Regions from separate parts of the Mesorhizobium sp. B2-3-5 genome, predicted to be linked through region 3. Evidence: predicted binding sites of a transcription regulator. Region 3 holds the regulator's gene; each other region holds the start of a gene.

Region 1 (10,618 bases), on a different contig from region 3:
CGGCTCCGTCCGGCCGTCGGCGTATGCGACGGTCAGACGGCGGCTGCGGCCAGGCCTCGCATGATATCGGTTTTCAGGTCGTCGACATCCTCAAGGCCGATCTGCAGGCGGATCAATGGACCTTCATAAGGGGCCGTTGCAACAACGCGGTCGCTGAGCCAGACCGGCACCGCAAGGCTCTCATACCCACCCCAGGAATAGCCGAGCCCGAATATCCGCAACGCGTCGAGGAAGGCGTGCTGTTCTTTCTGGCCGCCTCCGGCAAGCACGATGGAAAAGATGCCGCTCGAACCGGTGAAGTCGCGCTTCCATAGGCCGTGGTCCGGGTGGCTGGGAAGGGCGGGGTGAAGCACGCGCGCCACGCCCTTCTGGCCTTCGAGCCACGACGCGATGGCGAGTGCGCTGCGCTGGTGATGCTCCAGGCGCACGCCCATGGTCCGCAGGCCGCGCAGCACCTGGTAGACATCGTCGGGGCCCGCACAGCAACCAAGCGTGCAAAAGCTCTCATAAAGTTGCTCCCAGCAGCTCTCAGTGGCCGAGACCGTGCCAAGCAGCACGTCGGAATGGCCGGCCGGATATTTGGTTGCCGCATGGATGGAGATGTCGACGCCATGGTCGAGCGGCCGGAAATAGAGCGGTGTCGCCCAGGTATTGTCCATCATCACGATGGCGCCGGCCGCACGCGCCGCCTTGGCGATCGCCGGGATGTCCTGCACCTCAAACGTGTTGGAAGCCGGCGATTCCGTGAACACGACCCTGGTGTTGGGCTTGATCAAGGCGGTGATGCCTGAACCGATATGGGGATCATAATACTCCACCTCGACGCCGAGCCGCTTCAGCATCGTGTCGGCGAAATTGCGGGTCGGATGGTAGACGGAATCGACGATCAGGAGATGATCGCCGGCCGATAGGAAGGCGAGTAGCGGAACGGTCACCGCTGCCAGGCCAGACGGCACCACGATGGTGCCGGCGGATCCCTCCAGCGCGTCGATGGCGTGGGCAAGGGCATCCGTCGTTGGCGTGCCGCGCGTGCCGTAAGTGTATTTCTGGCTGCGTCCCACCATTGCTTCGGCATTGCGGAACAGCACGGTGGAGGCATGCACAACCGGCGGATTGACGAAGCCGAAATAGTCATTCGGGTTGTTGCCCGAATGGGCAAGCCGCGTGTTGATGCCCACCTTGCCGTAACCCTGCTCGCTGCCGTCTTTCGCCATTCTTCTTCGCCTTGTTTGATAGGGCGCTAGCCATAGTGCGGCGTCATGGGCCGTGCAACAGCCCAGCACCCGCCAGGAATGGACTTCGAATGTGCCAATTCTCCAGCGGACTGGCATCGCGGCCAGACGCCGAGCTGGCCGGCCAGCCGCGTGGTGCTGATGGCTCTGCTGTTCGTCATCGGCGCCATGAATATGCTGTGGATCGCCGGTGCAGCCATCCTCGTCTCCCCCGGGGAAAGACAGCCGCGACCCAGTTGATCCCGCCCATTTCCGGCGCGTTGATGGCGGCGGCCGGGACGAGGCTCCTGTCTCGCGCTTTCTAAGGGCGCAGCCCTGGTGACAGTCTTCGGAAGGGCCAATTCATTGCGCGTCCAGATCAGTAGCGCCAAAGCTATTGCCAAGATGGATTTCGTTACCGCGGCCCCGCATTGTGTTGAATGCGCTTTGCCGACTTTATTTGCTCTCTGATCAAATTGCGGGTGCGTTTGTCTGCAATTCAGGCAAACAGGGCAATCGATTTTCAAACACGTTCGGATTCGGTCATTTCCCTTGACCTCACGGGAATTATCGCCTTCGATGCCGTCCGTGAATGGGAGGCAGCGCGTCGGTTGCGATGCGGGGTTCCGGGAATGGGCCGGGATGGGAGCTGCGTTCACACGGGAAAAAAGATCAGGGTTTGCCTGAAAAACAGAGAAAAGGGTCTGTGGGTCATGAAACATATTGCTTTCGGCATTCTTGGCGCCGCCACGCTGGGGTTTATGGCGTCGGCCGCATCGGCTAGCACGCTCGACACCGTCAAGGCGAAGGGCTTCATCCAGTGTGGCGTCTCGACCGGTTTGGCCGGCTTCTCGGCGCCGGACGACAAGGGTGACTGGCAAGGCATCGACGCGGATTTCTGCCGCGCCGTTGCAGCCGCTGTCTTCGGTGACGGCACCAAGGTCAAGTTCACGCCGCTCAGCGCCAAGGAGCGCTTCACCGCCCTGCAGTCCGGCGAGGTCGACGTCCTGTCGCGCAACACCACCTGGACCATCAACCGCGACACGGCACTTGGCCTGAATTTCGTCGGCACCACCTACTATGACGGCCAAGGTTTCATGATCAACGCCAAGAAACTGCCCGGCGTCAATTCAGCGCTCCAGCTTTCGGGCGCCGCCGTCTGCGTGCAGAGCGGCACCACCACCGAGCTCAATCTCGCCGACTATTTCAAGGCGAACAAGATGGAGTACAATCCGGTCGTCTTCGAGAAGCTCGAAGAGGTCAATGCCGCCTATGATGCCGGCCGCTGCGATGTCTACACCACCGACCAGTCGGGTCTCTACGGCATCCGCCTGACGCTGGGCTCGCCGGCCGATCACGTCGTGCTGCCCGAGATCATCTCCAAGGAGCCCCTCGGACCGGCGGTGCGCCAGGGCGATGACCAGTGGTACCACATCGTCAAGTGGACCTATTTCGCGCTGCTCGATGCCGAGGAACTCGGCATCACCAAGGCCAATGTCGATGAGATGAAGAACTCCGCGAGCCCCGAGATCAAGCGCGTGCTCGGCCAGGAAGCCGACACCAAGATCGGCACCGATCTCGGTGTCTCCAATGACTGGGTCGTCAACATCGTCAAGGCTGTCGGCAATTATGGCGAAATGTTCGACAAGAATGTCGGCTCGGGCAGCCCGCTCAAGATCGCCCGTGGCATCAATGCGCTGTGGACCAAGGGCGGCCTGCAATACGCTCCGCCGATCCGCTGATTGAAATGTGATCCGGGAGGCATATCATCTGCCTCCCGGTTTCTCTTTCCAGGGGACGGTCGAATGGCATCGCAGGAAGTTCTTCGCGAGGAGTCCAATCGGGCTTCCTTCGTCAATGATCCGAAAGTCCGTAGTCTCTTCTTCCAGACGCTTGTCGTCATCGTTCTGTTCGGCTCTGTGTGGTGGATCGTGCAGAATGTCATCGACAATCTGCAGCGCCTGCACATCGCCTCCGGTTTCGGCTTCCTCAAGGGGCGTGCCGGGTTCGATATCTCGGACACGCCGATCGCCTACACGTCTGACGATACTTATGGCCGCGCCATCGTCGTCGGCCTGATCAACACGATCATCGTCGCCGTCGCCGGCGTCATCACCGCCACCATCATCGGCTTCGTCATCGGTATCGGCCGCCTGTCGCAGAACTGGCTGATCCAGAAGATCTGCACGGTCTATGTTGAGGTCTTCCGCAACATCCCGCCGCTGCTGGTCATCTTCTTCTGGTATTCCGGCGTGCTTGCCGTGCTGCCGGCGCCACGTGACAGTATCCATCTGCCGTTTGGTTCCTTCCTCAACCAGCGCGGCTTCTATTTTCCGCGCACCATCTGGGGCGAAGGTTCCTGGCTGATCCTGGTGGCGTTCCTCGTGGCTGTTGCCATGGCATGGTTCGTCGCCCGCAGGGCGCGCCAGCGCCAGATGGCGACGGGCCAGCAATTCCCGGTGTTCTGGACATCCGTCGCGCTGATCGTTGGCTTGCCGCTGCTCGCTTTCCTGCTCAGCGGAATGCCGCTCACCTTTGATCTGCCGAAACAGTCGACCTTCAACCTGACCGGCGGCTTCCAGGTCAAGCCGGAGTTCCTGTCGCTCTATCTGGCTCTGTCCTGCTACACGGCGGCCTTTATCGCCGAGATCGTGCGTGCCGGCATCAGGGGGGTCAGCAAAGGCCAGACCGAGGCGGCCGGCGCCCTGGGCTTACGCTCGGGGCCGATTTTGCGGCTGGTCGTGGTGCCGCAGGCCATGCGCATCGTGATCCCGCCGCTGACCAGCCAGTATCTCAACCTGACCAAGAACTCGTCGCTGGCGATCGCCATCGGCTATCCGGACCTGACGGCGACCGCTGGCACCGTGCTCAACCAGACCGGACAGGCGGTCGAAGGCGTGCTGATCATGATGGTCGCCTACCTCATACTCAGCCTTGTCACCTCGGCCGTCATGAACGTCGTCAACGCCAGGATGGCGCTGGTGGAAAGGTAGAACCATGCAGGAACACGACATGTCCTGGGTGCGTACCGAAATGACGCTGGCGCAGCCTGCGCCAGCAAGCGTGCGCGGCCCGACGGCCTGGGTGCGCAAGAACCTGGTCGGTTCGGTCGGTGACACGATCCTGACCATAATCGGCATCGCGCTGGTCGTCATGATCCTGCCGCAGATCATCAACTGGGCGTTCATCAATGCCCAGTGGACAGGGCCGAATCGCACCGTCTGCGCCACCGTTGCGCAAGGCGGCATTCAGCCGGACGGCTGGAGCGGCGCGTGCTGGGCCTTCGTCAATGCCAAGTTCGGCCAGTTCATGTTCGGCACCTATCCGATCGAGGAGCGCTGGCGCCCGATTCTGGTCGCCATTCTGTTCGTCGCGCTGCTGGTGCCGATGCTGATCCCGCGCGTGCCGCGCAAGGGGCTGAACGCGATCCTGCTCTTCCTGGTGTTGCCGATCGTTTCGTTCGTTCTGCTGATCGGCGGCATGTTCGGCCTGCCGAATGTCGAGACCTCGCGGTGGGGTGGCCTGCTGGTAACGCTCAGCCTGTCCTTCGTCGGCATTGCCGTGTCGCTACCGCTGGGCACCGTGCTGGCGCTCGGCCGGCGTTCGAAGATGCCGATCGTCAAGACGCTTTGTGTGGTCTTCATCGAGACGGTGCGCGGCATCCCGCTGATCACCGTTCTGTTCTTCGTCAGCGTCATGCTGCCGCTGTTCCTGCCGGCCGGGGTCACCTTCGACAAGTTCCTCAGGGCATTGATCGGCGTGTCGCTGTTTGCGGCGGCCTATATGGCCGAAGTCGTGCGCGGCGGCCTGCAGGCGATCCCGAAGGGCCAGTATGAAGGCGCCGATTCGCTTGGCCTCGGCTACTGGCAGAAGATGGGGCTGATCGTGCTGCCGCAGGCACTGAGGCTGGTCATCCCCGGCATCGTCAACACCTTCATCGGCATGTTCAAGGACACCAGCCTGGTTCTCATCATCTCGATGTTCGACCTGCTCGGCGTCGTCAAACAGAATTTCTCGGACGCCAATTGGGCGACGCCACAGACCGCGAAATCCGGTCTGGTCTTCGCCGCCTTCGTGTTCTGGCTGTTCTGCTTCGGCATGTCGCGCTATTCGATGTATACCGAACACCGACTCGACACCGGCTACAAACGCTAAACAAAAGAATAAGGGGATCCTGCCATGGCCACCGAAAACGCCGTCAGCGCGGAAGAGCTCAAAGTCAATGCCGCCAAGATGCACATCTCGACCACCGATGTCGCCATTGACATCATCGCCATGCACAAATGGTACGGCGAGTTCCATGTGCTGAAGGATATCAACCTCAAGGTGATGCGCGGCGAGCGCATCGTCATCTGCGGCCCGTCCGGCTCCGGCAAGTCGACGATGATCCGCTGCATCAACCGGCTGGAGGAGCACCAGAAGGGCAAGATCATCGTCGACGGCAAGGAACTGACCAACGATCTGAAGAAGATCGACGAGGTGCGCCGCGAGGTCGGCATGGTGTTCCAGCACTTCAATCTGTTCCCGCACCTGACCATCCTGGAGAACTGCACGTTGGCACCGATCTGGGTGCGCAAGACGCCGAAGAAGCAGGCTGAGGAAATCGCCATGCATTTCCTCAAGCGCGTCAAGATCCCGGAGCAGGCCAACAAGTATCCGGGCCAGCTCTCCGGCGGCCAGCAGCAGCGCGTGGCGATCGCCCGTTCGCTGTGCATGAACCCGCGCATCATGCTGTTCGACGAGCCGACCTCGGCGCTCGACCCGGAAATGATCAAGGAAGTGCTGGAGACCATGGTCGGCCTTGCCGAGGAAGGCATGACCATGCTGTGCGTCACGCACGAAATGGGTTTTGCCCGCAAGGTCGCCAACCGGGTGATCTTCATGGATCAGGGCCAGATCGTCGAGCAGAACACACCGGCCGAATTCTTCGACCATCCGCGCCACGAGCGTACGAAACTGTTCCTGTCGCAGATATTGCACTGAGCGCTCCGGCGCCGGTTCAAAAAAGCCCGGCGGCACCACGGTCGGGCTTTTTTGCATATGGCGATCGGCCATTGGTCGCTGCTGTCGAGGCGAGGGAGCCCCCAAACCGCACGCCGATGAAAAAGCTCCTGCGTTTACTGGCCGCGTTGGCAACCATGTTCATGCTTGCCGCCGCTCTCGGCACGCTGGTGCCACGCCCGCTCTGGCCGGCGGCCGCCGCGGGCGAGGGCACGCGGCGCATATTGGTGCTGAGGAACCCGATCCACACCGACATCGCCATCCCGGTGGACGACGCGGTTCGCAGGCGTTTTCATTTCCTGACCGAGGCCGGCCTTCCGGCCGACGCGCCCGAGGTGCGCTACATCGTCTTCGGCTGGGGTGGTCGCGCCTTCTATCTTGAAACGCCAACATGGTCGCAACTAAAGGCGGTGCCGGTGGTCAAGGCGCTGACGCTCGATGCCTCTGTGATGCATGTCGATGTCGCCGACGCGATCGCCGAGCCGCATCCTGACATCGCTGCCTTCGACATCGGCGAGGATAGGTTCACGGCGTTGCTCGATTATATCGCGGCGAGCTTCCAGCAGGGGCAGAACGGTCCGGTCGTAATCGAGAATGCGCGCTATTCCAGCTTCGACCGCTTCTACGAGGCGAATGGCCGTTTCAACGCGCTGATCGGTTGCAACACCTGGACGGCGGCGGCGCTGCGCACGGCCGGCCTGCGCACAGGCTGGTGGAATCCGCTGCCGGCTTCGCTTGGGCTGTCGCTGCGGCTTTACAATTAGCGCGGCCTCCGAGCGTCTCTACGTCGCATGACAGGCGGTTTAGCGCCGGACGATCCTTTGTTGCTGCCAGCCGTAAAGCCAGTCGAGATCGGCAGCAAGCTGGTCAGCCGAGCGCACCTTGAGGTAAAGGTTACGAGCCATCGCCACCGGCCCGGCGGCGTGCCAGGCGAGCCGATTGAGGCCGCCGCGTCGGGCGACGCTGGCGACGCGCCGCCGCCGCAAATCTTCCCAGATGACGAGAGCCCGTGAAGGGTCGGTTGGACAGGCGGCCAGCCAAGCGGCAAGCGTGGCGGCGTCCTCGATGGCCATTGCCGCGCCTTGTGCCGCGAACGGGGTCATCGCATGCGCGGCGTCACCGATCAGAGCGATGCCGGCTGGCGTCGTCCAGGGCTGCTTTTGTTCGACCGTGTGGAGCGGCCAGGTCAGCCAAGGGCCAGCCATTTCCGCCAGTCTTGCAAGGCCCGCGGCCGTGCCGCGCATGGCGCCGGCGAGGATGCCGGGATCGGCGTGCCCGGACCAGCCCTCGGCAATGCGCTCGCCTCTGGTGAAGGCGACAAAGTTGAAGGCGTCACCCTTGCTGACGGGGTAGGCGACCATGTGGAACCCCGGATGCAGGAAGGTCGTGACGCTGTCGGTAGCGCCGATCGCGGCAAATGCTTGTCCGGCGGCGCTGCCGGCGGCGACGGTGGTGCGCCAGGCCAGTTCGCCGGAAAAACGGCTTCTTGGCGATGCCGCTCCCCGGGCCCGATCGACAACCGCGCGCACCGACGACCATACGCCATCGGCCCCGACCAAAAGGAAGCCCCGGGACTGGACGGTCTTGCCGTCCCTCTCGAGTGTGGCCGTCACACCATGGCCACCTGTGACAACATCGCTCAAGCGCGCGCCTGTGAGGAGCGCAATATTCGGGTTTTCGGCGGCGCGTTCGGTCAGTGCGCTCTGCAGATCGGCCCGGTGAGCGACGAGATAAGGCGCCCCCCAACGTTTTTCGGCGGCTTGCCCCAGCGGCACGCGCGCCAGTTCGCGCAACGTCGCGGCGTCCTTCAGCACCACGGCTTCCGGACGCACCGCTGCCGCCAGCAGCCGGTCGAGCACGCCGAGCTGGCGTAGGATACGTGTCGCGTTTGGAGAAAGCTGGATGCCGGCGCCCACCACGTCCAGCCGCTGCGCCTGTTCGAACAGCTGTACGGGGTAGCCATGTTCGCCGAAAGCAACCGCCGCGGTCAGCCCGGCGACGCCAGCTCCGGCGATCACGATCTGCCGGGGCTGTGCATCGGGCATGGTTTCAGCCGCTGGAAATCAGGCGGCCTGGTCGATGTAGAGACAGCCGGCCGGAACCGTTTCCGTCGCCTTCAGCTTCGGCGAATAGCGGTAGAGCGTCGAGCAATAGGGGCAGACCTTCTCATTGTCGTCTCCCATATCGAGAAATACATGCGGGTGGTCGAAAGGCGGATTGGCGCCCGTGCACATGAATTCCTTGACCCCGATGTCGATCGCCGGGTAGCCCGCATCGTTCTGGAAATGGGGAATGGAACCGCCTGCCATCGTCGTCTCCTTAACGCAGTCTCGTCTGCATCTGGAACATAACAGGTCTCTTTGCAAGATCGATGAAATGAAACTGTCGCAAAAGCCTGTCAGAGGATAAGTTAAGCCGGTTAACCGGCTGAGCTGGTGGGAAGAGCAGGAATCATGAACGAACTGAAGCCGGTGCAGAGCGAATTCATCAATGTCGAGGCGGCGAGCCCGCAGGGCGGCAATCCGGACCGTTTCGTCAATCGGGAGTTTTCCTGGCTGCAGTTCAATCGCCGCGTTCTCGAAGAATCGCTGAACGAGCACCATCCGCTCCTCGAACGCGTGCGCTTCCTGTCGATCTCGGCCGCCAACCTCGACGAGTTCTTCATGGTGCGCGTCGCCGGCCTCGCCGGGCAGGTCCGCGAGGGCATCGTGCTGAAGAGCCCTGACGGCCGCACGCCCGAACAGCAGCTCGAACAGCTGCTGCGCGAGGTCGAGCGGCTGCAGGAAGATCAGCAGAAGAGCCTTTCGGCGCTGACGATACTGCTCAACAAGGAAGGCATCGAGAGCATCACCCGCGACGCCCTGACCAAGGACGAGAAGGTCTGGCTGGAAGAGCATTTCCAGGACCAGGTGTTTCCGGTGCTTACCCCACTGTCGATCGACCCGGCGCATCCGTTCCCGTTCATCCCCAATCTCGGCTTCTCGATGGCGCTGCAGCTTCGCCATCGCAAGAATGGCGAGGAGATGAGCGCGCTGCTGCGCCTGCCGGTGGCGCTGAAGCGCTTCATCCGCCTGCCGGACCGCAAGAACCACGTCCGCTTCATCCCGCTGGAGGAGGCGGTCGGCCTCTATATCGGCAAGCTGTTCCCGGGATATGAGGTCAAGGGCTCCGGCACCTTCCGCATCATCCGCGACAGCGATATCGAGGTCGAGGAGGAATCGGAAGATCTCGTGCGCCTGTTCGAGACGGCGCTGAAACGCCGCCGCCGAGGTTCGGTGATCCGCATCGAGTTCGACAGGCTGATGCCTGCGGAACTGCGAGACTTCGTCGCCGGCGAGCTTGGCGTCTCGTCGAGCCGTATAAGCGTGCTCACCGGCCCGCTGGCGCTCAGCCAGATCTCAGAAATCGTCTCCGTTCCCCGCGACGACCTGAAGTTCACGCCTTATAATCCACGCTTCCCCGAACGCATCCGCGAGCATGGCGGCGACTGTTTCGCCGCCATCCGCGAGAAGGACATCGTCGTCCACCACCCCTACGAATCCTTCGACGTGGTGGTGCAGTTCCTGCGCCAGGCGATGGCCGACCCCGAGGTGGTGGCGATCAAGCAGACGCTCTACCGCACCTCGAACGACAGCCCTATCGTGCGTGCGCTGGTCGACGCGGCCGAGGCCGGCAAATCGGTGACGGCGCTGGTCGAGCTCAAGGCCCGTTTCGACGAGGAAGCCAACATCCGCTGGGCCCGCGATCTCGAGCGCGCCGGCGTGCAGGTTGTGTTCGGTTTCCTCGAACTCAAGACCCACGCCAAGATGTCGCTGGTGGTGCGGCGCGAGGACGGCAAGCTGCGCAACTACGTGCATCTCGGCACCGGCAACTACCACCCGGTCACAGCGCGCATCTACACCGACCTGTCCTTTTTCACCACCGATGCGACGATCGCGCGCGATGTCGCCCAGCTGTTCAACTTCATCACCGGCTATGCCGAGCCGACCGCCGAGATGCGTATCGCGATCTCGCCGTTCACGCTCAGAAACCGCATTCTCCAGCACATATCCGACGAAGTCGCCCACGCGCTGGAAGGCAGGCCGGCGCGCATCTGGATGAAGATGAACTCGCTTGTCGACCCGATCATCATCGATGCGCTCTATGATGCCAGCCGTGCCGGGGTGGAAATCGACCTCGTCGTGCGCGGCATATGCTGCCTCAGGCCGCAGGTGCCGGGCCTGTCGGAGAACATAAGGGTCAAGTCGATCGTCGGCCGCTTCCTCGAACACAGCCGCATCTACTGCTTCGGCAATGGCCACGGCCTGCCGGCGGACGAGGCGATCGTCTACATCTCCTCCGCCGACCTCATGCCGCGCAATCTCGACCGCCGCGTCGAGACCATGGTGCCGATCACCAATCCAACT
Region 2 (10,618 bases), on a different contig from region 3:
ATCTTTCGCCGACGCTGTCGGCCCGGCTGCTTTCCGATCTCCAGTCCCTGCAGCCGGCCGACGGCACGACGGACCGCCTGCGGCAACTCACCGGGAGGCAGACGGAAATCCTGCGGCTGGTGGCCGAGGGGCTCAGCAACAAGGAAGTCGCCTTGCGGCTGGACCTGCAGGAAAAGACAGTCAAACACCACATGACCGGGGTGCTGTCGAAACTCAACGTGCGAAACCGCACGGAAGCGGCCCTCATGATGCGCGAGTTTCGCGACCGTGACAGGAACCGTCCATAGCGATCCCGATGCGGGAAACCGCGCGGCGCCGGTCAAAAAAAGAGGTCACCTCCGCCGGGGGCGGCGGAGGTGACATGCGAAACTGACCGTTGCCTGTTGGCCAGCTTCACAAGGCCTTGAGACGGCTGATATCGGCCGGCGTGACCCGGCGGTCGATGATCGTGCGACCGAGGGCGTCCTCCATCCTGAAACGGCCGTTCTCGATCTTTTCCGTCAGGCCGTCCGGATGCTGGACCGTGATCTTCTTGCCATCCACATCGACCTTGTCGCCGGTCGCCATGTTGACGTGACTGCTGGCGCCCTGGTCGTTCTGCCCGGTGCTGGATCCTGGGTTGCCGCTACCGTCGTCACCACTACCCGTTCCTGAATTGTTGCCGCTATTCCCGCTGTTGCCGTTGCCGTTCCCGTTGTTGCCGCCGCCACCGTTGCCGCCGTTGCCGTTCCCGCTGTTGCCGCCGCCATTGTTGCCGCCGTTACCACCGTTGCCGTTCCCTCCGCCCTTGCCGGCCTGTGCGCTGGCAGCGTAGAGGCCTGGAGCGAAGCCATGGAAGGCAATGTGGTAGGGAGCGACGGTCAGCGCCAGCGCGGATGCCGATCCGAGCGCCAACCGGAAACAACGGGTCGTGATCGATCTTCGCATCCTAGTCTCCGTCGATTGAGCCGGCGCGCCCACCCTCAACGTTGCAGCCAACATCGCCGAAAGACGTAGTAGCCGGAAGCGGCCTCCGACCGTTGCGTTTGTCCTCCAGGACCTTTGCAAGCGCAAGCTTGGACCAAAGTCCGAGATTCCGGGTGAGCAACCTGCACCATGCAAGCAACAGAACAGGCATAATGTCACGAAAATGTGATCAGCCGACTGTACGGGATTGAACAGGTACCCAAGCTCCAGCAACTCCAACAGCCAGAGGCAAGCCCCATGACCGAACAGCGTTCCTCCGACGCCCGATTCCGCACCAGCCTGCTTGAGGAAAACGAAGGACCGGCCATCAACCCCACCGACAACCGCACCATGGGCGAGATCATTGCCGCGCGATTCTCGCGCCGGGGTTTCCTGAAGGGATCGCTCGCGGTCTCGGCGATCGCCGCCACTGTCAGCCCGCTGGCCATGATCGCCGCGGACGACGCCCGCGCCGCCGAAGGCTCCGCCTTCAAATTCGACGAGCTCGAGGCCGGCATCGACGACAAGCACCATGTCGCGCCAGGCTATGACGCCGACGTGCTGCTGCGCTGGGGCGACCCGCTGTTCGCCGATTCGCCGGAATTCGATCCGACCAAACAGTCGGCCGAGGCCCAGGCAAAACAGTTCGGCTACAACAACGACTATGTCGGCTATATCCCGATCCAGGGCTCCGCCGAGCATGGTCTGCTGGTGGTCAACCACGAATACACCAACCCGCATCTGATGTTCCCCGGCATCGTCAAGATCGTCGAGAAGGACGGCAAGAAGGCAGCCGAGGTCGCACCGCTGAGCAAGGAGCAGGTCGATGTCGAGATGGCGGCGCATGGCGGCACGATCGTCGAGATCCGCAAGGTGTCGGGCAAATGGCAAGTGGTGCGCGACGGCAAGCTGAACCGCCGCATCACCTCCAACACCGAAATGGCGCTGTCAGGCCCCGTCGCAGGCCACGACCGCGTCAAGACCAATGCCGACCCATCCGGCGCCAAGGTGTTCGGCACCGTCAACAACTGCGCCGGCGGCGTCACCCCCTGGGGCACCTATGTGATGGCCGAGGAGAACATCCACGGCTACTTCTCCGGCGAACTGCCGGAGGGCCACAAGGAAGCGGCCAACTACAAGCGCCTCGGCATTCCGGAAGGCGCCTATGAATGGGCCGCGCATTACGACCGCTTCGACCTCGCCAAGGAGCCGAACGAACCGAACCGTTTCGGCTGGATCGTCGAGGTCGACGTCGACGATCCGAATTCGACGCCGAAGAAGCGCACCGCCATGGGCCGCTTCAAGCATGAGGGCGCCGAATCGATCGTCGCCAAGGACGGCCGCGTGGTCTTTTATCTCGGCGACGACGAGCGCTTCGACTATGTCTACAAATTCGTCACCAAGGGAACCTTCAACGCCAGCGACCGCTTGGCCAACAAGGACCTGCTCGACGACGGAACGCTGCATGTCGCCAAATTCGCCGAGGACGGCACGGTGGAATGGCTGCCGATCGTCTTCGGCCAGGGCCCGCTGACGGCCGAAAACGGCTTTGCCGGCCAGGCCGACGTGCTGATCGAGACGCGCCGCGCGGCCGACCTGCTCGGCGCAACCAAGATGGACCGGCCGGAAGACATCCAGCCCAATGCCGTCAACGGCAAGGTCTATGTCATGCTGACCAACAATTCCAAGCGCAAGGGCGACCAGGTCGATGCCGCCAACCCGCGCGCCGCGAACGCCTTTGGCCACATCATCGAGATATCGGAGAGCGACGGCGACTTCGCCGCCACGAAGGGCAAGTGGGAAGTGCTGCTTAAATGCGGCGATCATTCCGTCGCCGATGTCGGCGCCACCTTCTCGACCGCCACGACGGCCAATGGCTGGTTCGGCATGCCCGACAATTGCGCGGTCGATTCGGCCGGACGCCTGTGGGTCGCCACCGACGGCCAGGGGCCGAAGGCCACCGGCCGCACCGACGGCCTGTGGGCGGTCGACACCGAAGGCACGGCGCGCGCGACCTCGAAACTGTTCTTCCGTGTGCCGATCGGCGCCGAAATGTGCGGCCCGCTGTTTGCGCCCGACGACCAGACCGCCTTCGTCGCCGTCCAGCATCCGGGCGACGGCGGCGAAGACTGGGAAGCCTTTGGCCGCCCCTCCTACTATGAGGATCCGTCGACACGCTGGCCCGATTTCAAGCCCGACATGCCGGTGCGGCCGGCGGTCGTCGCCATCACCAAACAGGGCGGCGGCAAGATCGCCGTCTGAGTTCAGGTGAAAGCTCTGAAGGAGGGGTTTCGGGACCCGAGGCCCCTCCTTTTCGCATGGAGTTTGCTCGCTGCGTCGTCCAAATCCGGCATGCCTGCAGACGCATGATTGCCGGCTCCCCGAGCCGGGATCAGCGCGACGCGCCGGATGGAGGGCGGGAGCCGGCGATCCGGCCGGCGATCGCCTTGGCCAATATGGCGGCATTGGCGAAGCAGCCGCGAATGCTCGGCCGCATGCCGGTGAACCACAGGCCCGGCAGTTTCGGGTCGGCGTCGCCGCCGTTGAAGAGCGGAACGCCCTTGCCGTCGAGCACGCCAAGATTGCCGACCATGCGCTCCAGCCCGGTGCGGTAGCCCGTCGCGGCGATGACGATGTCGGGATCGACCAGGCCGCCATTGGCCAGGACCACGCCGTCGCGGGTGAACTCCCGTATCGGGGGGACCACGACGATCTTGCCCGATTTGATGGCGCTGACGGCACCGTCGTCCGCGGCGATCGCGGTGTAGTCCGAGGTCAGGCGGCTGGCGCCGCCCGCCGGCGCGGGCGGCATGCCGAATTTGGTGAGGTCGCCGAAAACCAGGCGCTGCGTCAGCGCCATCACCGCATCGGCGACGCGCAGCGGCAAGCGCGCCATGAGCGGCGAGAGCCGGTGCACGGCGATCTTGCCGATCCGCTTGGGCAGAAGGGCGGGGCCGTTGCGGGCCGACAGCCACAGAGCCGCCGTATCCACGCCCGCCAGATGATTGAGGGCATCGAAGCCCGAATTGCCGGCGCCGACGACCAGCACTTTCTTGCCGGCATAGGTGTTGGCGTCGCCAAAATCCGCCGAATGGATGATCCGGCCCGTGAACGCCTGCATGCCCGTCCACCGCGGCGTGAAAGGCTCCCTGTCGCGGCCGGTGGCGACAACGACATGACGCGCGAGGCGCGAGCCGGTGCTGGTGCGGACCGCCCAGTGGTCGCCCATGAACATGATGGTCTCGACGGCGACGCCAAACTCCACCGGCAGCCGGTTCGCCTCACGGAAATCGTTCATATGGCGGATAACGACATTCCTGGGCGGAAAGGCGGGGGTACCCTTGGGAAAGGCAAGGCCGGGCAGCGCCGACAGATCGCGATGGGTGTTGAGATGCAGTTGCTGGTGGCGCCGGTGCCAGGGCTCGGCCAGCCGGCTCTCCTTTTCGAGGATCGCGGTCGGCACGCCGGCCTTGAGCAACGCCTGCGCGACGGCCAATCCGGCGACGCCGGCGCCAATGACGATCGCCGGCTCGATCGCCGCCAACTGCTCCACCATCGCCCTGGTCGTCGTATCAGCCATTCACTCTCGTCCCATTCAACCGCCACGGCACCCCGCAACGCATCGCAGGGTGCTGTAACCGTTTGATCGCGCGCAGACCCGCCGCCAAGCGGAAACGACTGGGGTTGCGAAAATGCGGCCAAAACAACGACATGGAGCGGATTGCCCGCTTCTGTCCGAATACATGCAGCCCTATATGGCATATCAGCGGCATCGGCGATAATCAGGTCGCGGCAAATTGATTGATTCGAGGCCGGGGGGCTGGCGGATCTTGTTACCGACGCAGGAATTCGAAACCCGCAACCGATTTCGGTTTCCCACGAAAATCAAGGCGCCGTGGTGTGTCGGCAGGCGCGTCGAACCACAGGCGGCACGCGGAATCTCGACCATGCCCTCCTTGCGGATCTATTTCGACAATATCCTCGAGGGTGCCTCGCCGAAGGTAGAGCGCCAGGCGCTGACGCATGTCGAACGGCTGGCAATGGTTCGCCGCCATGGCGACTTCTCGCTCGCCTATTCCACCGCCGTGCAGGGCAAGCTTTCCTATTTCGGCGACGCCGACGGCTACATCGCCTTCGGCACCAAGATGAGGCATCACTTCGCGCTTGGCGACCCGGTGGCGGCTCCGGCCAAGCGGCCCGACTACATCAGGCGCTTTGTCGAGACCGCCGGCGACCCATGGTTCGTGCAGATCGGCGAAGAGACCGCACGCGTGCTGGCCGGACTCGGCTACAAGATCAATCGGCTGGGCATCGACACCCGCCTGCCGCTACCCCATCATGACTTTTCCGGCAAGCGCAACGAAACGGTGCGCTATTCCGAGCGTTGGCTGTTGAAGAAGGGGTTTTCCTTCGACGAGGACAAACGCACCATCTTTCTCGACGAGATCGCCCGGCTCTCGCAAAATTGGCGCGGCGACCGCATCGTCAAGCGCTGGGAGATGGGCTTCCTCAACCGCCCCTTCAACGATCAGCTCGGCACCGACATGCGCCGGTTCGTCCTGCATGGTCCCGATGGCGAACTGATCGCGCTGCTCGACTTCGACCCGCTGTTCGCCGACGGCAAGGTGATTGGCTACACCACCGCCTTCAAGCGCAAGCATGTCGACGCCTCGCCGCATGCCGAGGTCGGGCTGACCAAATTCGCCGTCGACCGGTTTCGCGAAGAGGGTGTTTCCGTGGTCACGCTTGGCCTGTCGCCACTGGTCGACATAGGCCTAGGTGGATTTGCCGAAAGCGCGTTCTGGCGAAACATCTTTCAGCGCGCCTACGAGTCGCCCTGGATCAACCGCCGCAGGTTCAACCTGCAGGGCCAGGCGGCGTTCAAGCGCCGCTTCCATGGCGCGGAAGAGCCGGTCTACATCGCCTTCCGTAAGGGGACATATATCGAGATGCTGGGGTTGCTGCGGCTGGTCAAGGCCATTTGAAGCTGGATTCTGCGAAGCCGCGTCAGTTCCGCAACCGGTAACCGGTCCGGAAGATCCAGGCGACGATGGCGATGCAGACGGCCAGGAAGACCAGCGTCATGCCCAGGCTGACGCCGACGGAGACGTCGGCCTTGCCGTAGAAACTCCAGCGGAAGCCGCTGATCAGGTACACGACCGGGTTGAACAGCGTGATCGTCTTCCAGATGCCGGGCAGCATGTGGATCGAATAGAAGCTGCCGCCCAGGAAGGTCAGCGGCGTGACGATCAGAAGCGGCACCAGCTGCAGCTGCTCGAAGGTCTTGGCCCAGATGCCGATGATGAAGCCGAACAGGCTGAAGGTCACCGCGGTCAGCACCAGGAAAGCGACCATCCAGAACGGATGCTCGATCCTGAGCGGCACGAACAGCGCCGCGGTCGCCAGGATGATCAGGCCGAGCAGGATCGACTTGGTCGCAGCACCCCCGACATAGGCGATGATGATCTCCAGATAGGAGACCGGCGCCGACAGCAATTCATAGATCGAGCCGACGAATTTCGGGAAATAGATGGCAAACGACGCATTCGAGATCGATTGCGTCAGGAGCGACAGCATCATCAGGCCCGGCACGATGAAAGCGCCGTAGCTGATGCCGTCGATCTCGGTGATGCGTGAGCCGATGGCCGAGCCGAAGACGACGAAATAGAGCGATGTCGAAATGACGGGCGAGATGATGCTCTGCAGCACGGTGCGGAAGGCACGCGCCATCTCCACCCGGTAGATCGCCCATACAGCACGAAAATTGGGGGCCGCACGAAGGTTCATGGCAGCGCGCAGGTTCATGGCTCTTGCCTCAGAAGATTGACGAAGATCTCTTCCAGCGAGCTGTTCTTGGTGTCCAGATCGCGGAACTGGACCCCGGCGGCCTCGAGATCGCGGATCAGCGAGGCGACGCCCGGCCGGTCGCTCTGGTTGTCATAGGTGTAGGTGAGCTGGTTGCCGTCCGGAGCCAGCTCCAGCGCATAGTGCGAGAGCCCGTCGGGCACACTGTCCAGGGGCGCGCGCAGCTCCAGCGTCATCTGCTTGCGGCCGAGCTTGCGCATCAGTTCGGCCTTGCCCTCGACCAGGATGATCTCGCCGCGATTGATGACGCCGACGCGGTCGGCCATCGCCTCGGCTTCCTCGATATAGTGGGTGGTGAGGATGATGGTGACGCCGTCCTCGCGCAGCCGCCGCACCATCGCCCACATGTCCTGGCGCAGCTCGACGTCGACGCCGGCGGTCGGCTCGTCGAGGAACAGGATGCGCGGCTCATGCGACAGCGCCTTGGCAATCATCAGCCGCCGCTTCATGCCGCCCGACAGGGTGATCGCCTTGGCGTCCTTCTTGTCCCACAGCGACAGGTCGCGCAGCACCTTCTCGACAAAGGCCGGGTTGGCCGGCTTGCCGAACAGGCCGCGGCTGTAGTTGACCGTTGCCCAGACCGTCTCGAAGGCATCGATGGTCAGCTCCTGCGGCACCAGCCCGATCAGGCTGCGCGCGGCGCGATAATCGCGGCCGATGTCGTGGCCGTCGACGGTGACGGTGCCCGACGAGCGGTTGACGATGCCGCAGACGATCGAGATCAGCGTCGTCTTGCCGGCGCCGTTGGGACCTAGCAGCGCGAAGATCTCGCCGCGCTGGATGTCGAGATTGACTTGCTTGAGTGCCGTGAAACCGGTGGCGTAGGTCTTGGAGACCCCGGAAATGGACAGGATGGAGGGCATGGCTGAAACGGCTGCCTGAAAGAGGTCCCCTGATATAGGCCTGTTGTCGTCGCATGCAACCGGAAGTCAATGGCGCTGCTGACAGTTCTCGACATCGAGGCTTGGGGACCGGCCGGAAATGCGTCGCTTGCAACCGGCAAAATTGTCCTGTGGCGTTCGGCCTCGCGGCAGGACGCCGCTTTGACCTGAAGCCGCTTCGGGCCTATCCTTCGCGAATACTTGCAGCAGCCGGAGCCCATCATGGACCCGCTCATACTTTCGCGTATGCAGTTCGGCGCGAATATTTCGTTCCATATATTGTTTCCGACGATCACCATTGCGCTGGGTTGGGTGCTGCTGTTCTTCAAGCTGCGCTACAACGCGACCAACGATTCCGCCTGGATGCGTGCCTATTTCACCTGGGTGAAGGTGTTCGCTCTGTCCTTCGCCATGGGCGTGGTCTCGGGTGTCACCATGAGCTTCCAGTTCGGCACCAACTGGCCGGGCTACATGGAGCATGTCGGCAACATCGCCGGACCGCTGCTCGCCTACGAGATCCTGACCGCCTTCTTCCTCGAGGCGGCCTTCCTCGGCATCATGCTGTTCGGTTTCCGCCGCGTGTCGAACCGCATCCACACGCTGGCCACCGTGCTGGTGGCTGGCGGCACCACGGTCTCGGCCTTCTGGATCATCGCGCTGAATTCCTGGATGCAGACGCCGGCCGGCTTCGTGATGATCGACGGCAAGGCGCATGCCGTCGACTGGTGGGCTGTCGTCTTCAACCCCTCGATGCCCTATCGCCTGGTCCACATGCTGCTCGCCTCAGGCCTGACGGTTTCGTTCCTGATCGCGGGGCTGTCGGCGCTGCGCTATCTCAATGGCGACCGCTCGGAATCGATGTGGAAGGCGCTGCGCACCGGCGTCTTCACCGCCGCGATCCTGATCCCGATCCAGATCTTGGCCGGCGACCAGCACGGGCTGAACACGCTGGAGCACCAGCCGCAGAAGATCGCCGCCATGGAGGCCAACTGGACCACCGGGCCCAACGTGCCGCTGGTGCTCTTCGCCCTGCCCGACGAGGCGGCGAAGGAGAACAGGTTCGAGGTGACCATTCCCGACGGGGCAAGCTTGATCCTGCGGCACAGCGCCAGTGGCGTCGTGCCGGGGCTGAACGATTTTCCGGGCAACCATCCACCGGTCTTCCCCATCTTCTGGAGTTTCCGCATCATGGTCGGAACCGGCCTTCTGATGCTTGCCGTTTCCTGGTCGGCGGCCTTCTTCCTCAAGCGCCGGCACCGCTTGCCGAAGCCACTCGCCCTGCTGATGGTGCCGATGGCGCTGTCGGGCTGGCTGGCGACGCTGGCCGGCTGGTACACGACCGAGATCGGCCGCCAGCCCTGGCTGGTGACGGGCGTGCTGAAGACCGCCGACGCCGTCGGCCCGGTGGCGGGCAGCCATGTGGCGCTGACGCTCGCCATCTATCTCATTCTCTACCTGCTGTTGCTGATCGCCTATCTCGGCGTGCTGGTGCATCTGGCGCTGAAGGCGGCCAAGGATGGCGACACCTCGCCGCTGCCGGGTGTTCTCAACGCGCCGCTGTCGCAGCCGGCGGCAGGAGAGTGAGCATGCTTTCCTCGCGGGTCCGCGCGGACCCCCACAATCAATTTGAAACGATCGCTTCAAGCGGTAAGGCCGTGCACCCGGCCCATCGCGGCTGGGAGACATAGCGATGACCTACGACTGGCCAACCCTGCTGCCGCTGATCTTCGCCGGCCTGATGGGCCTCGCCATCCTGATCTATGTCATTCTCGACGGCTTCGATCTCGGCATCGGCATCCTGTTCGCCGCGGCGGAAGACACCGAGCAGGACACGATGATCGCGGCGATCGGTCCGTTCTGGGACGCCAACGAGACCTGGCTGGTGCTGGCTGTCGGCCTGCTGCTGGTCGCCTTCCCGATGGCGCATGGCGTCATCCTGACCGCGCTCTACATTCCGGTTTTCGTGCTGCTGGTCGGGCTGATCCTGCGCGGCGTCGCCTTCGACTTCCGCGCCAAGGTGCCGACCGAGCGCAAGCATCGCTGGAACCGCATCTTCTTCCTCGGCTCGATGATCGCCTCGCTGGCGCAGGGCTATATGCTGGGCGTCTATGTGCTCGGCCTCGATGTCGGCCCGGGCGGCATGGCGTTCGGCGTGCTGGTGGCGCTCTGCCTGGCAGCCGCCTACGCGGCGATGGGTGCGGCCTGGGTTATCTACAAGACCGAAAGCGCGTTGCAGAGGAAGGCGGTGCGCTGGCTGCGCACAGCGCTGGTGCTGACCGCGCTCGGCATGGCGGCCGTGTCGCTGGCGACACCCTTCGCCAGCCCGCGCATCTTCGACAAATGGTTCGTCTGGCCCGAGATGCTGTACCTGTCGCCGCTGCCGATCCTGTCGGCGCTGCTGTTCCTGTGGCTGTGGCGGCAGACCTTCCACCTGCCCAGGCCCGACGACCGCCATGCGCTGACGCCGTTCCTGACGCTGGCCGGCATCTTCGTGCTGGGCTTTGCCGGCCTCGCCTGGTCGTTCTACCCGTTCGTGGTGCCCGACCGGCTGACCATCTGGCAGGCGGCGTCGGCGCCCGAGAGCCTGGCCATCATCCTGGTGGGCACTGTGGTGGTGCTGCCGATCATCATCTTCTATTCGTTCTATGCCTATCGTGTGTTCGGCGGCAAGGCGACGGATCTGACCTACGATTGAGAGCATAATCTCCCCCCTTGAGGGGGAGATGTCGCCAAAGGCGACAGAGGGGGTTGCCGCGCGTGAGGCGCTAACCTCCATTCGCCGGAATGCGCCAGCGCCCGGTCGAACCGACCCCCTCTGGCCTGCCGGCCATCTCCCCCTCAAGAGGGGAGATTATGCTCAATTGCTCGCCGACAGCACCAAAACCGGCTTTTCGCTGTACAGCGCCGGGAACAGCGTCTTCAGGTTC
Region 3 (10,618 bases):
CGGCATCGCCGTCTTTCTCACCGAACTTTGCCCGCGGCCGCTGCGGCGCCCGATCGGCATCGCCGTCGAGCTTCTGGCCGGCATCCCTTCGATCATCTACGGCATCTGGGGCCTGTTCGTGTTCGCACCGTTCCTGCAGACGACGGTACAGCCTTTCATCATCGACATCTTTCACAACGTGCCCGGGCTCTCCAGCCTGTTCGCCGGCCCGCCATACGGCATCGGCCTGCTGACGTCGTCGCTCATCCTGGCCATCATGGTGCTGCCGTTCATCACCTCGATCACCAAGGACGTGTTCGACACAGTGCCGGCGGTGCTGAAGGAATCGGCCTACGGCATCGGCTGCACGACCTGGGAAGTCACGCGGCGCGTGGTCATTCCCTACACCCGTGTCGGCATTATGGGCGGCGTCATGCTCGGCCTCGGCCGTGCGCTCGGCGAAACCATGGCGGTGACCTTCGTCATCGGCAACGCGCATCGTATCAGCGCCTCGCTGTTCGCGCCGGCGACGACGATCTCCGCGACGATCGCCAACGAATTCACCGAAGCCGACGGCCAACTCTACACCTCTTCACTGGTGGCGCTCGGCCTGATCCTCTTCGTCATCACCTTCATTATCCTTGCCATCGCACGCTATATGCTGATGCGCATCGACGCCCGCACGGGAGCCTGACCGATGTCGACGTCCCTGGCACTCCACAACAGACGCAAGAGAAGGAACGGCGTGATGATGGCGCTCTGCGTCGTCGCCGCCGGCATCGGCCTTGCCTGGCTGGCGCTGATCCTCGGCGCCCTGGTCTACAAAGGCCTGTCCGGCGTTTCGCTGGCGGTCTTCACTGAGATGACGCCACCGCCCGGCGATGCCGGCGGCCTGCTGAACGCCATCTATGGCAGCATCGTGATGACCGTCATCGGCGTCATCGTCGGCACGCCGATCGGTGTGCTGGCCGGTACTTACATGGCCGAATACGGACGCTTCTCGAAGCTGACCACGGTGGTGCGTTTCATCAACGACATCCTGCTGTCGGCGCCGTCGATCGTTATCGGCCTGTTCGTCTATGAGTTGCTGGTGCGGCCGATGGGGCACTTCTCCGCCATCGCCGGCGCCGTCGCGCTGGCCATCCTCGTCATCCCGGTCGTGGTGCGCACCACAGAGGACATGCTCAACCTGGTGCCGAACGCCTTGCGCGAGGCAGGCGCCGCGATCGGCGCACCGCGCTGGGTGGTCATCCGCTCTGTCGCCTATCGTGCGGCACTCTCCGGCATCGTCACCGGCATATTGCTGGCCATCGCCCGCATTTCCGGCGAGACGGCGCCGCTGCTCTTCACCGCGCTCAACAACCAGTTCTGGTCAAGCAATCTCAACGCGCCGATGGCCAGCCTGCCTGTCACCATCTTCCAGTTCGCTCTCAGCCCCTACGAGGAATGGCAGCAACTGGCCTGGACCGGCGCACTCATAATCACCTTAACGGTTCTCGGGCTGAGCATCTTCGCCCGCAGCCTTACCGGACGCAGAGAGGACAGATGAAACCGATGTTGTCCACCGATTTGAACGTGGCCGAGGCTGCCGTGGAAAAGGCCAAGATCGAGGTCAAGAACCTCAATTTCTACTATGGCCAGTCGAAGGCGCTGAAGGACATCAGCCTGTCGCTGCCCGAGCGCAGTGTCACCGCCTTCATCGGCCCTTCGGGCTGCGGGAAGTCGACGCTGCTGCGCGTCTTCAACCGCATCTACGAGCTCTACCCGAAGCAGAGCGCCGAGGGTCAGGTGCTGCTTGACGGTCGGAACATTCTCGACCGCTCGCAGGACCTCAACCTGCTGCGCACCAAGATCGGCATGGTGTTCCAGAAGCCGACGCCGTTTCCGATGTCGATCTATGAAAACATCGCGTTCGGCGTCAGGCTCTATGAGAAGATCAGCAAGGCCGAGATGGACGGCCGTGTCGAGCAGGCGCTGAAGCGCGCGGCTCTGTGGACCGAGGTCAAGGACAAGCTCAACGCCAGCGGCCTCAGCCTTTCGGGCGGCCAGCAGCAGCGTCTTTGCATCGCCCGCACCGTGGCGGTGAAGCCGGAGGTCATCCTGCTCGACGAGCCGGCCTCGGCGCTAGACCCGCTGTCGACCGCCAAGATCGAGGAGCTGATCGACGAGCTGCAGGCCGACTACACGATCGTCATCGTCACCCACAACATGCAGCAGGCGGCGCGCGTGTCGCGCCAGACGGCTTTCATGTATCTGGGCGAGCTGGTCGAGTTCGACCGTACCGAGAAGATCTTCACATCGCCCCGCGAGAAGCGCACGCAGGACTATATCACCGGCCGCTTCGGCTGATCTCACGCATACGAGGACCAGGATCATGGCCGAACACACAGTCGCTTCTTTCGACGAGGATCTCGGACAGATCAGCAGGCTGATCAGCGACATGGGCGATCTCGCCAGCTCGATGGTCGGCGGCGCCACCAAGGCGCTGCTGAACTCCGACAACGCGCTGGCACAGCGCGTTGTCTCCGACGACGTCATCATGGACGCGCGCCAGCGCGAACTCGACGATCGCGCCATCACGCTGATCGCCAAGCGCCAGCCGATGGCCGACGATCTGCGGCATGTCGTCGGGTCGATCCGCATGGCCGGCGACCTCGAACGCATTGGCGATCTTGCCAAGAACATCGCCAAGCGCGTCGGTACGGTCGGCCTGTCCACCACGCCGCGCGACCTGTCGCATTCGATAGACGCCATGGCGCAGCTGGTGCTGATCCAGGTGCAGGGCGTGATCGAGGAGTATGCGGCGCACGATGCCGAGGCCCTTGCCAAGCTGCGCGCCGACGACGAACGCATCGACGTCAAATACACCTCCGTGTTCCGCGAACTTCTCACCTACATGATGGAGGATCCGCGCAACATCACCGCTTGCACGCATCTGTTGTTCTGCGCCAAGAATCTCGAGCGGATCGGCGATCATGTGACCAACATCGCCGAGAATGCCTACTACGTGCTGACCGGTACGCAGCTGCCAGCGAATCGTCCAAAGCAGGACGAAACGGCGATGTCGGCGCCGGCGGCTTGATCGTCAGAGCGGTTCACCGTTTCACGGAAAACCGCTCTTGTTTCCATGCAATTCCGGACGGAAACCGCTTCACACTTTTCCTGGAATTGCTTTAGAGGTGACCAGTCGATGATCGCGCCACGCATCATGGTGGTGGAGGATGAGGAGCCGCTCGGCGTGCTCCTCCGCTACAATCTGGAATCGGAAGGCTATCAGGTCGAGGTGGTCCCGCGCGGCGATGAGGCGGAGATCCGCCTGCAGGAGAATGTCCCCGACCTGCTGGTGCTCGACTGGATGGTGCCGGCGGTGTCCGGCATCGAACTCTGTCGCCGGCTAAGGATGCGGCCCGAGACCGAGCGGCTGCCGATCATCATGCTGACGGCGCGCGGCGAGGAAAGCGACCGCGTGCGCGGCCTTTCGACCGGCGCCGACGATTATCTGGTCAAGCCGTTCTCGACACCGGAATTCATGGCCAGGGTCAAGGCGCTGCTGCGCCGCGCCAAGCCGGAAGTGTTGTCCAGTGTGCTCAAGGTCGGCGACATCGTGCTCGACCGCGAATCACATCGCGTCTACCGCAAGAAGAGCGAAATCCGGCTCGGGCCGACCGAATTCCGCCTGCTCGAATTCATGATGCGTCATCCCGGCCGGGTGTTTTCGCGCAGCCAGCTGCTCGACAATGTCTGGGGAGAGACGATCTATATCGACGAGCGCACGGTGGATGTGCATGTCGGCCGGTTGCGCAAGGCGGTCAACAACGGCCGCATGCCCGACGTCATCCGCACCATTCGTGGTGCAGGGTATGCGATCCGCGAGGATTGAGCGCGACGTTATTCAGGCCACGTTCTCCCCGGAGCCGGCTTTCGCCTGCATGCCCGGCGCGAAAATCTCCTGGTCGACGAAAGTCAGCGCCCGCATGGCGCAGCCCTCGCGGATCAGCGGCAACTCGTTAGGCTCGGTGTCGAAGGAAATCGATTTCGAGTGCTGGCCGCCGGCGGTCTGGGCGATGGCCTCGCGCAAGGCCGGCTCGATCAGGTCGAAGGCGGCGGCGCTGACGCCGACCATGGCGACGGGGGCGGGATCGATCAGCGCGAACAGGCTGCCGAGGCCGTAGCCCAGCGCCTCGCCGGCCCTGCGGTAGGCCTCGCGCTCGGGCCCGTCCGTTTGCCGCGCCGTCGCCGCCAGCGCCCGCATCTGCGCGTCGCTGACATCGGCCACCGGCTCGGTGTCCTCGCTGAGCTGCCTGGCGTTGCGCCAGATGGCGTAATTGCCGGCATAGGCTTCGACGCAGCCGCGCCGCCCGCAGCGGCAGAGCGCGCCGCCTGGCCGATGGATCATGTGGCCGAATTCGCCGCCCGAGGAGTGGGTGCCGGTGAAGAGCTCGCCCTTCAGCACCAGGCCCATGCCGATGCCGTGCGAAAGGAGAATGGCGATGAAGTCGTCGCGGTAGCGCTCGGGATCGCGCCAGCGCAGCGCCACCGCCATCATGTTGCAGTCATTCTCCACGGTGGCGGGGATGCCGAACTCGGCTTCGAGTATGTCGGCGAAGGCGATGTCGGTCTGCGGCGTGATGGGCGACCACAGCATTGCCCGGGCATCGGTGTCGGTGATGCCCTGGATGGCCAGCGCGACGCGGGCGACGCTGCGCACGTCGATGTCGGGATCCTCCAGGCGCCGCCGCACGATGGCGACGCATTCGCCGATCAGTGCATCGCGCGACATGGTCAGCGTGTCCAGCCGGCGCTGTTCCTCTGATATGACCTGGCCGGCATAGTCGATAACGGCGACGGACAGGAAATTCAGCGACAGCACAGCGGTCATCACCGTTGCGGCTTCCGCATTGAGGCCAAGGCCGACCTGCGGCCTGCCGCGTTTGAGCGCGCCGGCCTCGCTCGGCTTGCCTTCGGCCAGGATACCTTCGCCGATCAGATCGGAGGAAATCGCCGATATGGTGGAGTGGCTGAGGCCGGTGGTCGCGGCGATTTCGGTGCGCGAGGACTGGCCGGCCCGGCGCACCGCGGCAATCACCATCGCGCGGTTGCGCCGGCGCAGGTCGTCGTGGCGGATTCCGACCGACATGTTTTTCCCATATCCTCCCGGTCGCCGCGGTTCTTCCTGACCTCGAACACTGTCGGCAACACGATTAAATACTGGCAGAAGCGGCCGATGCTGTCATTTATTTATTGCGGGGCTCGAAAAAAGGTTCCCGGGCCCTCGAAATCCATCAGAATCATTGTTGACAGCTTTCCGGCGATGCATCACTATTTTTTTTGAGGCTCGAAAAAATAGAGCCTTTGTGCCGGCCTTCGGGCCAGTTTGGTCGCGCCATACGCGGCGCAGGGAGGATAATCATGAAGAGATTCGCAGTCGCCATCCTGGCGGGTGTCGCCATGTCACTGACGCTCGCGTCGGTCGCGCAGGCGAAGGGCAAGGTCATCGGCGTTTCTTGGTCCAACTTCCAGGAAGAGCGCTGGAAGACCGACGAGGCCGCCATGAAGAAGGCGATCGAGGCCGCCGGCGACAAATACATCTCCGCCGACGCGCAGTCCAATCCCGGCAAGCAGCTCACCGACGTCGAGAGCCTGATCTCGCAGGGCGCCAATTCGCTGATCATCCTGGCGCAGGACGCCTCGGCGATCGGCCCGGCCGTCCAGAAGGCGCTGGACGAAGGCATTCCGGTCGTCGGCTATGACCGCCTGATCGAGAACAAGGACGTCTTCTACCTGACCTTCGACAACAAGGAAGTCGGCCGCATGCAGGCCCGCGCGGTGTTCAAGGTCAAGCCGGAAGGCAACTATGTCTTCATCAAGGGCTCGGGCGCCGATCCGAATGCCGACTTCCTGTTCTCGGGCTCGATGGAAGTGCTCAAGCCGGCCATCGACAGCGGCAAGATCAAGAATGTCGGCGAGGCCTATACGGACGGCTGGCTGCCCGCCAACGCCCAGAAGAACATGGAGCAGTTCCTGACCGCCAACGACAACAAGGTCGATGCCGTGGTCGCCGCCAATGACGGCACCGCCGGCGGTGTCGTCGCGGCGCTGACCGCGCAAGGCCTTGCCGGCACAGTGCCGGTGTCGGGCCAGGACGGCGACCATGCCGCGCTGAACCGCATCGCGCTCGGCACGCAGACCGTGTCGGTGTGGAAGGACGCGCGTGAGCTCGGCAGGAATGCCGCCGAGATCGCCTCGCAGCTGGCTGACGGCAAGAAGATGACCGACATCGCCGGCGTGAAGGACTTCACGACGCCTGGCGGCAACACCGTCAAGTCGCTGTTCCTGACCCCGGTCGCCATCACCAAGGACAATCTCAACGTCGTCATCGATGCCGGCTGGATCAAGAAGGACGAAGTCTGCGCGGGCGTCGCCGCCGGCACCGTCGCGGCCTGCAACTAAGCTGGCCTGTTTCTCTCAGATATAGACGCCGCGGCCCTGGAACGGTTCAGTGTTTCTTGAATCGCTGAACCGTTCCAGCCCATTGTTTCCCGCAATTCCGGATGCAAAACCGCCACGCACTTTTCCTGGAATTGCTTCAAAGCCGCGGCGTTTTCTCAAAAAGATTTGTGTTTCCGCATCAGGCGGATAGCTTCTAGGCTGGGCTCCGGCGTCCGCGCCAGACGGCGGCCAGTGGGAGGAAATCATGACCGACACGACGTCCAACCCGCCGCAGGTCGATACCGCACGCGCCTCGGAACTCGGCGCGGTTGCCCGCTTCCTGAAGGCAACCGAGATCGACACCCGCATGCTCGGCATGATTGGCGCTCTGTTGCTGATCTGGGTCGGACTGCACGTGATTTCGAGCCTGCGTCTGGGCGTCAATCCGCTCGATTTCGACAGCCGCACCTTTCTCACGCCGCGCAATCTATGGAACCTTTCAGTACAAAGCTCCGCGGTTGCCATCATGGCCTGCGGCATGGTGCTGGTCATCGTCATGCGCAACATCGACCTGTCCGTCGGCTCGGCCGAGGGCCTGATCGGCATGGTCATGGGTTTTGCCCAGGTGCATTTCCTGGTGCGGTTTGTCGGGCTTGAACTCGGCAATCCGTGGATCTGGGTGCTCGCGCTGTTCATCGGCCTGGTGCTGGGCCTGCTGATCGGCGCCTTCCAGGGCTTCATCATCGCCTATCTCGAAGTGCCGGCCTTCATCGTCACGCTTGGCGGCCTGCTGGTCTGGCGCGGCGCTGCCTGGTGGGTCACCAGCGGCCAGACCGTGGCGCCGCTCGACGCCACCTTCCAGCTGATGGGAGGCGGGCCGGCCGGATCGATCGGCGCCACCTGGAGCTGGATCGTCGGCATCGTCGCCTGCCTCGCCGTGGTGTTTGCGCTGTTCAACGGACGGGTGCAGCGCAAGCGTTTCCGCTTCCCGCTGCGCCCGATCTGGGCCGAGACGCTGCTTGGCGCCGTCACCTGCGCCGCCATCATGGGCGCGGTGTGGCTGGCCAACTCCTATCCGTGGCCGATCGGCATCGTGAACAGATACGCCGCCGCCAACAACATCACCGTGCCCGAGGGCGGCCTGTTCATCGCTCACGGCATCGCCATTCCGGTGCTGATGGCGGTTGCGGTCGGGCTGATCATGACCTTCATCACCAACCGCACCCGTTTCGGTCGCTATGTCTTTGCCATCGGCGGCAATCCGGAGGCCGCCAATCTCGCCGGCATCAACACGCGCTGGATCACCATGAAGGTGTTCATGATCATGGGCGTGCTGGCCACGATCGCCGCCGCGATCTCGTCGGCCCGGCAGAACTCGTCCACCAATGTGCTTGGAACATTGGACGAGCTGCTCGTCATCGCCGCCGCCGTCATCGGCGGCACCTCGCTTGCCGGCGGTTCGGGAACGATCATCGGCGCCATGCTCGGCGCGCTGCTGATGCAGTCGCTGCAATCGGGCATGGTGCTGCTTGGTGTCGACTCGCCGCTGCAGAGCATCGTCGTCGGCGCCGTGCTGGTCATCGCCGTCTGGCTCGACACCGTCTATCGCAAGCGGGTTTAGAGGATACGATCATGGCTGACAAAACCGCTCCCGCCGGCACGCCGCTGGTCGACATGCGCAACATCTCGATTGCCTTTGGCGGCATCCGGGCCGTCGATGACGCCTCGATCGATCTTTTCCCCGGCGAGGTCGTGGCGCTGCTCGGCCACAACGGCGCCGGCAAGTCGACGCTGATCAAGATACTCTCCGGCGCCTACAAGCGCGACGCCGGGCAGATCTTCGTCAATGGCGAGGAAGCCACGATCACCAATCCGCGCGATGCCAAGAAATACGGCATCGAGACGATCTATCAGACGCTGGCGCTGGCCGACAATGTCGACTCCGCCGCCAATTTGTTCCTCGGCCGCGAGCTGATGACCGCCTGGGGCACGCTCGACGACGTGGCGATGGAGGCCGAGGCGCGCAAGGTGATGGGGCGGCTCAATCCCCGCTTCCAGCGTTTCAAGGAGCCGGTCATCAAGCTGTCGGGCGGGCAGCGGCAGTCGGTGGCGATCGCACGCGCGATCCTGTTCAACGCCCGCATCCTGATCATGGACGAGCCGACCGCGGCGCTTGGGCCCCAGGAAACGGCACAGGTCGGCGAACTGGTCAGGCAGCTCAAGTCCGATGGCATCGGCATCTTCCTGATCAGCCATGACATCCACGATGTGTTCGAATTGGCCGACCGGGTCTGCGTGATGAAGAACGGCCAGGTCGTCGGCACCGCGCGCACCACGGATGTAACCCAGGACGAGGTGCTCGGCATGATCATCCTGGGCAAATGTCCTCCTGGCGCCATTCCCGGACCGGGTGCGCTGAAGATCGCCGCCTGAGGCCTGTCGGTCGCGCCCGGCATTGGCGGACCGGGCCCGCGTTGCCGCTCATGTGATATGCCAGTGATCGCGATGGCTTGGCCTGACCATTGTGTTGGCCCGGCGACTTGCCCATAAAGGTCCGGTATTGCCCATGGACCGCATCATCCGTTGAAGAGACTTTTTCCAATCGTTGCGTTCATCGCCGTTGCGCTGATCAGCATGACTATGGCTGGGTTCGCCTATTTCGCGACGCAGGAAGCCGCCCGCATCAAGTTCGAAGCGGCGGCCGACGATGCACTCAACCGGATCGAGAGCCGGATCGACCTGCATCTGTCGCTGCTGCGGTCGACGCAGGCCCTGTTCGACGCCCGCAACGGCGACATCTCCCAGAACGAGTTCAAGGCGTTCTTCAATGCGCTGGATATCGACCACAACTTCGCCGGCCTGCGCGGCATCGGCTTCCTCCAGCTTGTCAAGACGGGCGACGAAGCAGCGGTCGAACGCGATATCCTGCACGATTTTGGCGCCAGCCATCCGGTCTATCCGGACTCGACGCAGCCCTGGCGCGCGCCCATCACGCTTTTCGAGCCGCTGGATCCCTCCAGCCAGTCCAGCATCGGCTACGATATGTTCAGCGAACCGGTGCGGCGCGCGGCGATCGAGAAGGCAATGGCCGATGACCAGCAGCACGCGAGCGGGCTGGTGCAACTGGGCCAGGGCACGGGTGTGGCGCAGACCTTCACCGGCTTCCTGGTCTTCGTGCGGCTCAACGTCGAAACCGCGCCGGAGGTCATCAACGCATCGCGATCCTCGACCGCGGGCTTTCTTTACGCCGCCTTCCGGGCCCGCGACCTGTTCCAGATCGCGCTCAGCCGCGCGCCGCTGCTGCCGGTCAACACCGAGATCTATGACGGCGCGGTGAACGGCGACAATCTGCTGTTCCGGTCGGAGACGCCACCGGTTTCGGCCCTTGGTGACCGGCTGCTGGTCACCCGAAAGATCACGGTGGCCGGCCGTCCGTGGACCGTGCTGTTCAGGCCGACCAGCGCCTTCTCGCAGCCGTCGTCGCGCGCCATCCCGGTGATGCTGGGGCTGTTTGGCCTGCTGCTGGCGGGCGCCATCGCGCTGGTGGCCCGCTATCAGGAGCGGGCCTACGAGGCGGCATCGCGCCTGCACGAAACAACCGAAAAGAGCCTGCTCGAAAAGGACCTGATGCTGCAGGAGATGAAGCACCGCATCAAGAATTCGATTACCAGGGTGCTGGCGATCGCGCGGCAGACGGCTTCGCGGGCGACCGATGTCAACGAGTTTTCCGCATCCTTCTCGGCCAGGCTGCAGGCCATGGCTGCGTCACAGGACATGCTGACGCGCTCGCGCTGGCAGAAGGCCGATCTCGCCGACCTCCTGCGCATCGAGCTCGGCCAGGTGTTCGGCAAGGAACTGCCCGACGAGCTCCTCTCGGGGCCGGAGGTGCTGCTCGACGAGACCACGACGCAGGCGCTTGGCCTGACCTTCCATGAGCTGGCGACCAATGCGCTCAAATACGGCGAAGCCGGCAATTCCGTTGGCGCGCTCAAGGTGGACTGGCTGCTGGAGGGGCGCGGGCGGGAGCGGACGCTGGCCCTGAACTGGCGGGAGGCCGGAAAGAAGAAAGTCGAGGCGCCGGCCGAAACCGGTTTCGGCACCAAGCTGATCGACCTCAATGTCACGCGCGAACTGCGCGGCACGATCAAACGCGATTTTCAGGCCGATGGTCTGAAGGTGGAAATCAGAATTCCGCTGGTCGGCTAAATCT

What was found. Region 3 encodes PhoB, which activates phosphate uptake and scavenging genes when phosphate is short. Its sites were predicted from a motif close to TGTCATNNANCTGTCAT; they were not measured.
Region 1: a site for PhoB is predicted at 8,585-8,601, ahead of FJ958_RS00835 (RNA degradosome polyphosphate kinase). Genes of this name have one in related genera too.
Region 2: a site for PhoB is predicted at 1,120-1,136, ahead of FJ958_RS06035 (PhoX family phosphatase). Genes of this name have one in related genera too.

What each region holds. Positions count from the first base shown of each region.
Region 1 is NZ_VFVX01000001.1:147,610-158,227, forward strand. Features, by position in the region: gene FJ958_RS00790 (cystathionine beta-lyase) at 33-1,214, opposite strand; gene FJ958_RS00795 (DUF2182 domain-containing protein) at 1,293-1,472, shown strand; gene FJ958_RS00800 (amino acid ABC transporter substrate-binding protein) at 1,925-2,953, shown strand; gene FJ958_RS00805 (amino acid ABC transporter permease) at 3,017-4,204, shown strand; gene FJ958_RS00810 (amino acid ABC transporter permease) at 4,209-5,366, shown strand; gene FJ958_RS00815 (amino acid ABC transporter ATP-binding protein) at 5,391-6,194, shown strand; gene FJ958_RS00820 (TIGR02117 family protein) at 6,311-6,976, shown strand; gene FJ958_RS00825 (FAD-dependent monooxygenase) at 7,016-8,257, opposite strand; gene FJ958_RS00830 (zinc-finger domain-containing protein) at 8,276-8,521, opposite strand; gene FJ958_RS00835 (RNA degradosome polyphosphate kinase) at 8,666-10,618, shown strand, end outside.
Region 2 is NZ_VFVX01000003.1:272,429-283,046, reverse strand. Features, by position in the region: gene FJ958_RS06045 (response regulator transcription factor) at 1-287, shown strand, start outside; gene FJ958_RS06040 (hypothetical protein) at 394-927, opposite strand; gene FJ958_RS06035 (PhoX family phosphatase) at 1,204-3,207, shown strand; gene FJ958_RS06030 (NAD(P)/FAD-dependent oxidoreductase) at 3,338-4,525, opposite strand; gene FJ958_RS06025 (phosphatidylglycerol lysyltransferase domain-containing protein) at 4,893-5,930, shown strand; gene FJ958_RS06020 (ABC transporter permease) at 5,953-6,732, opposite strand; gene FJ958_RS06015 (ABC transporter ATP-binding protein) at 6,747-7,673, opposite strand; gene FJ958_RS06010 (cytochrome ubiquinol oxidase subunit I) at 7,914-9,275, shown strand; gene FJ958_RS06005 (cytochrome d ubiquinol oxidase subunit II) at 9,382-10,386, shown strand; gene msrA (peptide-methionine (S)-S-oxide reductase MsrA) at 10,549-10,618, opposite strand, start outside.
Region 3 is NZ_VFVX01000008.1:202,778-213,395, reverse strand. Features, by position in the region: gene pstC (phosphate ABC transporter permease subunit PstC) at 1-673, shown strand, start outside; gene pstA (phosphate ABC transporter permease PstA) at 677-1,528, shown strand; gene pstB (phosphate ABC transporter ATP-binding protein PstB) at 1,525-2,328, shown strand; gene phoU (phosphate signaling complex protein PhoU) at 2,354-3,061, shown strand; gene phoB (phosphate regulon transcriptional regulator PhoB) at 3,170-3,859, shown strand; gene FJ958_RS12740 (ROK family protein) at 3,872-5,116, opposite strand; gene xylF (D-xylose ABC transporter substrate-binding protein) at 5,389-6,429, shown strand; gene FJ958_RS12730 (hypothetical protein) at 6,445-6,684, opposite strand; gene FJ958_RS12725 (sugar ABC transporter permease) at 6,674-8,029, shown strand; gene FJ958_RS12720 (ATP-binding cassette domain-containing protein) at 8,041-8,841, shown strand; gene FJ958_RS12715 (CHASE domain-containing protein) at 8,992-10,614, shown strand.